Regions from separate parts of the Paenibacillus sp. FSL H7-0690 genome, predicted to be linked through region 1. Evidence: a T-box and tRNA genes for the amino acid it is inferred to sense, from the RefSeq annotation. Region 1 holds a T-box; the other holds one or more tRNA genes.

Region 1 (3,262 bases):
CTCCATCCGCTCCCGTCGCCCCGGTTGCACCAGTTACTCCATCTGCACCTGTCGCCCCAGTCTCTCCTGCGCCGGTCGCTCCCGTTGCTCCGTCTGCTCCCGTTGCTCCTGTTGCTCCATCCGCTCCCGTTGCACCAGTCGCCCCGGTCGCGCCAGTTATCCCTTGCGTTACACCAAGCAATTCTGCATGTACAAGTCGATGGGCAGTCACAATCTGGCCAACGCTATTTTTTCCCCATACTGAGATTTGAATCGGATCATCTACCAGACTTGTAGTTGTAAAAATAAATTCAAACGCATCAAAATCGGCATAATAATCACGTGTTATAACTTCATTAGGTGCTACATTTATCAGCTCGCTGACATATAAAGTTCTTGTCCCATCCATATAGTATCCTTGAACAAGAGCCATTGATGAATCAATGTCACTTCGGTTATCAATTTTGACAGTAACATGCTGAGTAGGTCTTACACCCCCTACCATACTATTGTCTATCGGTCCGGTAGATAAATAACTCAATTTCTCATCACTCCTTTAACGTTAACTGTAATAATTATTAAATTAATACTGCCTGCTTCTCCCACGCAACTATGCGATGAGGATCTACCAATGCCCCTGAGTTCTGTTTACCCCAGACTGAAATCCCAACCTCTGCTTCAACCGCTTCTACTGTTGTAAACACAAATTCAAATGCGTCCAAGTCGGCAAAATAGTTCTTAGTTAAAACTTGATTAGGTGCTAGATTTACTGTTTCATTCACATACATCGTTCTTGATCCGTTAAGAAGGAAACCTTGAATAACTAGATTATAAGGATTAAGAGAATCCCGATTAACTACTTTTACGGTTACCAGTTGCGACGGTCTGACCCCTAGGATCGGGCTGTTATCTATAGGTCCAGTAGAAAAAATAGCCATGTTTTATTCACTCCTCCCTTCCACTACAATTTGAAAGATTAGTGGCTCCGTATAGTAATATTCCTTGGCTTGAGTTAGCGTGTGGACTGTTGTTCAAAGGAACAGCTGGTCCTATAACAAGACAGCCTTCTTTTTCCAAATTTATAATCTACTAAACTGATAAGCTAACAACAAAGAGCAACCAAGATTGTTAAGAAGCTAACCACTATTGCTTTTTATGAAATATTAGGTATACTGGTAAAAATTAATTAAGCATCGATGAGCGGGAGAGTAGTTAACGAGATCTAGTCCTCAGCGAGCCGGGAGAGTGTAAGCCGGTACAGATCCCTTTAATGAAGCGCACCCGTGAGATGGACTTCTGAACCTTAGTAGGAAGTCCCGGCTGAAGGCCGTTATCCCGTAAGGTGGCTGAACAACTTGTTCAGCAACGAGAGTGGTACCGCGAGCGCTAAAGCCCTCGTCTCTTTTGAGACGAGGGCTTTTTTGTATTTTCAAAGGAGGGTATACCATGTTAAATCAAATCATCAAAGACGGAATCGAGCACAGTGTACAACGTGTATTCAATACCTTAGGAGCTGACTATCCAGAGGACATTGCCATTCTGATCGAACAGCCAGCTAATCTAGAGCATGGTGATTATTCATGCAATATCGCTATGCAGCTAGCCAAAACTCTACGTAAATCCCCAATGGTCATAGCAGAATTAGTGAAAGCAGAGCTTCAATTCCAAGGGCGCCTCGCCGGTCTTTTACAAAAAGTTGAAGTCGCTGCTCCCGGATTTATCAATTTGTATATGAATTGGCAAAGCTGGGCTGAACATTCCTTTGAACTGCCTGCCAGCACTGGGGAAAAAGTCATCATCGAGCACACTTCTATCAACCCCAACAAAGCCGCTCACGTAGGTCATCTAAGAAACGCCTGTATCGGCGATACTCTAGTCAGAATTATGAAAAGAACTGGGTATAACGTAGAGGTCCATAACTACATTGATGATCTCGGCAATCAGCTGGCGGATACAGTTGTTGGATTATTAAATATATCTTTAGAAGGGGAACACCAACGTTTCGGTGATTTTTGCTGGGATCTTTATGCCAAAGTGAACAAAGAATATGCGCTGAACCCTGAGATGACACATAAGCGCACAGATATACTGCACTCCCTTGAACAAGGGGGCGGTAACGAAGCCTGGCTGGGCAACCTTGTAGCTGAACGCATCGTTAGAGAGCATGTAGAGGAAATGAAACATTTTGGAATTTATTATGATTTGCTGGTATGGGAGAGCAGTATTTTAAAAGAGGGATTTTGGGCAGCCGCAGCTGAGCTACTGAAGCAGACAGCCGTTTTTGTACAAGAGACTGAAGGTAAACTCGCAGGCTGCTGGGTGCTGAAGCAAAGAACAGAGGCTAACATTGGAGCGGATTCAGAGGAGCATCAGCTCGATAAGGTGCTGGTGCGTTCGAATGGGATTTTAACGTATACAGCCAAAGATATTGCCTATCATCTCTGGAAATTTGGTCTTTTGACCAAAGATTTCTCCTTTAGCGAATTCTCGTCCGGTTTATGGACAACTGGATTAACTGGAACCCAAGAATCTTATGGGCAGGCGGACAGAGTCATCAATGTGATCGATTACAGACAGGAATATCCACAACAGATGGTTAAGCAAGCCTTAGGGGCACTAGGTTATAACGAGCAAGCAGACAAACTCCATCATGTGAGCTATGGTGTTGTATCTCTTAGTCCCGCTTCGGCGGCCGAGCTGGGTATAGATATTTCAGAAGGCAAATCTTCTTATGCTATGTCCGGACGTCAGGGAATCGGGATTAAGGTAAGCGATTTGGTGGAGCTTATGGAACAGAACATTGAGCACTCACGTTCCGATAAAGACGGCCTCTCCAGCCGATTGATTGCCACTGCTGCGATTCGCTACTATCTGCTGCGGTTTAATTTAGGAACGGAAATCGTGTTTGATTTCAAACAGGCTACCGAAATATCCGGCAATACCGGAGTTTATCTGATGTATACTTTTGCGCGTGCGACAAGCGTTTTGAGTAAAGCTACGATCCCAATCCTTACAGCTGCCGCACAGCTTCAGTTCCCTTCCGAATTGGAAAAAGCAGAGCTTGCCCTGCTAAGACAGCTAAGCCTCTGGCCGGAGATATTACATTCAGCAAGTATAGAGTTAACGCCAAATACGCTCTGCACTTACGCACATACCTTAGCTACACTGTTCAACAACTTCTATTCTGGATGTCCGATTCTAAAAGGAGATCCAGCTACGATCAAATTCCGCCTCTGGCTCACTTCAAGATTCAAGGACATCTTGGGAGATGTGCTCGAAGTGC
Region 2 (3,262 bases), 110 kb from region 1:
CCTGGGGCTGAAGTAGGTCCCAAGGGTTGGGCTGTTCGCCCATTAAAGCGGTACGCGAGCTGGGTTCAGAACGTCGTGAGACAGTTCGGTCCCTATCTGTCGTGGGCGCAGGAAATTTGAGAGGAGCTGTCCTTAGTACGAGAGGACCGGGATGGACGTACCGCTGGTGCACCAGTTGTTCCGCCAGGAGCATGGCTGGGTAGCTACGTACGGACGGGATAAGCGCTGAAAGCATCTAAGCGTGAAGCCCCCCTCAAGATGAGATTTCCCAATTAGTAAGACCCCTTGAAGACGACGAGGTAGATAGGTTGGAGGTGGAAGTGCAGCAATGCATGGAGCTGACCAATACTAATCGGTCGAGGGCTTATCCTATAGTTAGAATGCAGATTCGTTTCGGATTCAGTTTTCAGGCATCAAGCTCAGATTTATATAGTCCAAGTGACTGTGTGATGATGAATTTGTTTTCAGCATTTGGCGATGCTGAGACCTGAATAATGCATTTGTACCGCAAATGCCCGTTTGGTGGCGATAGCGGAGGGGTTCCACGCGTACCCATCCCGAACACGACCGTTAAGCCCTCCAGCGCCGATGGTACTTGGACCGAAGGGTCCTGGGAGAGTAGGACGTTGCCAAGCACGCAAGACCACTGTTGAGTATTCGACAGTGGTCTTTTTGTTGTACGATGTTTAGCAGTTTATTATAAGGATAGGCAATCACTGTGAAGTGGTTTTTGAATGAAAATTAGTTCATGGAGGCAAATGATCATGATTATATGGATCAATGGTGCTTTTGGTCCAGGGAAGACAGAAACCGCAAATGAAATTTATCGAAGAAAAACATAGCTAGCGAATATGATGGAATAATTATCGTACCTATGACCCTAGTGAATCCGGATTATTGCAGGGAAATCATCAGCAAGTTAATTGATGGAGGTATAGAGCTTTATCATTTTAGTTTGTGTGCCTGCCGAGAGACCTTGCTTAAGAGATTAAGCATTAGAGTGAAGGAAAAGACTCTTGGGCTGCTCAGCAGATCGACAGGTGCATCAGAGGGCTTGATCACGAGGTATTTAAGCAGCATCTAGACACGAATGATAGAACTATAGGTGAAATCGTTGAGATAATAGCTCAAAAGCTTCATATCAATCTATTACCTAGGGAAGAGTAAAAAGAAAAATAATTAGTTTAGGTATTGCTATACTTAATAATACATGATATAATCTTTTTTGTTGTCAAAACAATTTGTTTTTAAAACGGCCCGTTGGTCAAGGGGTTAAGACACCTCCCTTTCACGGAGGTAACATGGGTTCGAATCCCATACGGGTCACCATTTCTTCTTGAAACAGCTTCAGACTTCTAGAAAAAAAGGTTGCATTACAGATTTGATTATGTTATGATAATTAAGTTGCTTCTTTACATGGAGGCTTAGCTCAGCTGGGAGAGCATCTGCCTTACAAGCAGAGGGTCGGGGGTTCGATCCCCTCAGCCTCCACCATAACACATCCCCAAAAGTGAAGTTAATGCTTCACTGAGGATTCTGGATACTTTCCGGGGGATCCAAGGGAATTAATACTTTTTTACTGACGCGGGGTGGAGCAGCCCGGTAGCTCGTCGGGCTCATAACCCGAAGGTCGCAGGTTCAAATCCTGCCCCCGCAACCAATTTTCATTAAGCAATTATTCTTCTGGAACCGTGGTGTAGTTGGCCTAACATGCCTGCCTGTCACGCAGGAGACCGCGGGTTCGAATCCCGTCGGTTCCGCCATTTTCTTGCTTTATGAGCCATTAGCTCAGTTGGTAGAGCACCTGACTTTTAATCAGGGTGTCGAAGGTTCGAGTCCTTCATGGCTCACTTCTTTAGTGAGTCGGACATCAATACATACCGTGTGCGGACGTGGCTCAGCGGTAGAGCATCGCCTTGCCAAGGCGAGGGTCGCGGGTTCGATTCCCGTCGTCCGCTCCATATAAATTTTGCGCCCTTAGCTCAGCTGGATAGAGCGTTTGACTACGAATCAAAAGGCCGGGAGTTCGAATCTCTCAGGGCGCGCCATATTTTAACTTAATACTTTGCCGGTGTGGCGGAATGGCAGACGCGCTCGACTCAAAATCGAGAGGGAAACCGTGGAGGTTCGAGTCCTCTCACCGGTATATCGAAAAAACTTGTAAGATTGCTTTCAGCAATTTTACAAGTTTTTTTATTTTCTGAGTATTGGTCATACCCCTGTCAAGTAGACAAATGAAAAAAGCTATGCTGCCAGCGCGCACCGATAGTTTTGCTTGAAAGCGGTGATATTTCCGCTCTTGAATTACACTGTTTGAGGTACAACTCCTCTGTTTTGAGATGCGAAAAGAAGGATTCGAAACATGCATTATCTAGGGAGGTAGCTTTGCGAGAGTGCTGCCTTTAATGCCGAATACCTCTAATCCTGTATTGTATGCCTGAGACGTGTATTGGAAGCCCTGAACCGAATGGAGCACGGCTTCCAATGTACGTCTCTTTTTCTTGTCCACTTCGTAACCGTATCCAACACGAGTTGAACATCGTTACGTTCTGACAATTGCAAAGTGACAATCTCGTTGTTGAATAGATCTTGTATGACGGATAAGTAATGAAAGTTAGTTCCGTCCGAAATATAGGTAATATCCGTTACCATTTTTTGCTGTGGTGCTGTGGTGCTGTGGCATGAAATTTACGTTTTAAGCGATTCGGGAAAACGATAGAAAGGGTATAACTAGACTGTCTTCGATTCTTTCGAATGATAGATTTGATCGATAGTTCTTTCATGATTCGCCATACTTTCTTGTGATTCACGTTGAAGCCTGCCTCCTACATGGCAGTCGAAATGCGAGGATAGCCTAAATCTGGATGCGAAAAATGAATGGCCATCATGTGTTCCTTGATCTCTTGATTTTTGTCATTCCTGGCTCTGACGCTTAGGCTATGTAGCTAGCCATTTGTAGTAACTGGTCCGTGATATCCCTGCAATCGCTATGAGGTCTGTAATATGATGCGGGTAGCGTAGTTCTCTCGCTGCCTGGGAGCTTCTCCTTTATTAGATTTGGATACCGCTTTTTTAAATATCCACCTGCGCTTTCAGGTAGTCACTTTCTTGTTCGACACTACCAAAGGACGTGCGAGAGCGACCTTTCCTAGGATTCATCTCTTTTTCCTCATTTTTACGTTCATCGAAAGAATCTCCGTTTTTCCATTTTCTCACCCAAACCTTCAATTGCGTGCAACTACGGATACCTTGTTGTTCAGCT

The links. The T-box of region 1 lies ahead of argS (arginine--tRNA ligase). A T-box ahead of a tRNA ligase gene usually reads a tRNA of that ligase, here a tRNA-Arg.
Region 2: it encodes a tRNA-Arg, which carries the amino acid that the T-box ahead of argS (arginine--tRNA ligase) is inferred to sense. The anticodon was not compared.

Annotation. Positions count from the first base shown of each region.
Region 1 covers NZ_CP150281.1:5,614,897-5,618,158, forward strand. The annotation lists gene MHI32_RS24755 (collagen-like protein) at 1-520, opposite strand, end outside; gene MHI32_RS24760 (hypothetical protein) at 558-917, opposite strand; T-box leader at 1,167-1,385, shown strand; gene argS (arginine--tRNA ligase) at 1,426-3,262, shown strand, end outside.
Region 2 covers NZ_CP150281.1:5,503,396-5,506,657, reverse strand. The annotation lists rRNA gene MHI32_RS24305 (23S ribosomal RNA) at 1-372, shown strand, start outside; rRNA gene rrf (5S ribosomal RNA) at 519-635, shown strand; tRNA gene MHI32_RS24295 (tRNA-Glu) at 1,255-1,329, shown strand; tRNA gene MHI32_RS24290 (tRNA-Val) at 1,419-1,494, shown strand; tRNA gene MHI32_RS24285 (tRNA-Met) at 1,584-1,660, shown strand; tRNA gene MHI32_RS24280 (tRNA-Asp) at 1,686-1,763, shown strand; tRNA gene MHI32_RS24275 (tRNA-Lys) at 1,778-1,850, shown strand; tRNA gene MHI32_RS24270 (tRNA-Gly) at 1,887-1,961, shown strand; tRNA gene MHI32_RS24265 (tRNA-Arg) at 1,972-2,048, shown strand; tRNA gene MHI32_RS24260 (tRNA-Leu) at 2,068-2,146, shown strand; gene MHI32_RS24255 (hypothetical protein) at 2,646-2,810, opposite strand; gene MHI32_RS24250 (transposase) at 3,073-3,262, opposite strand, start outside.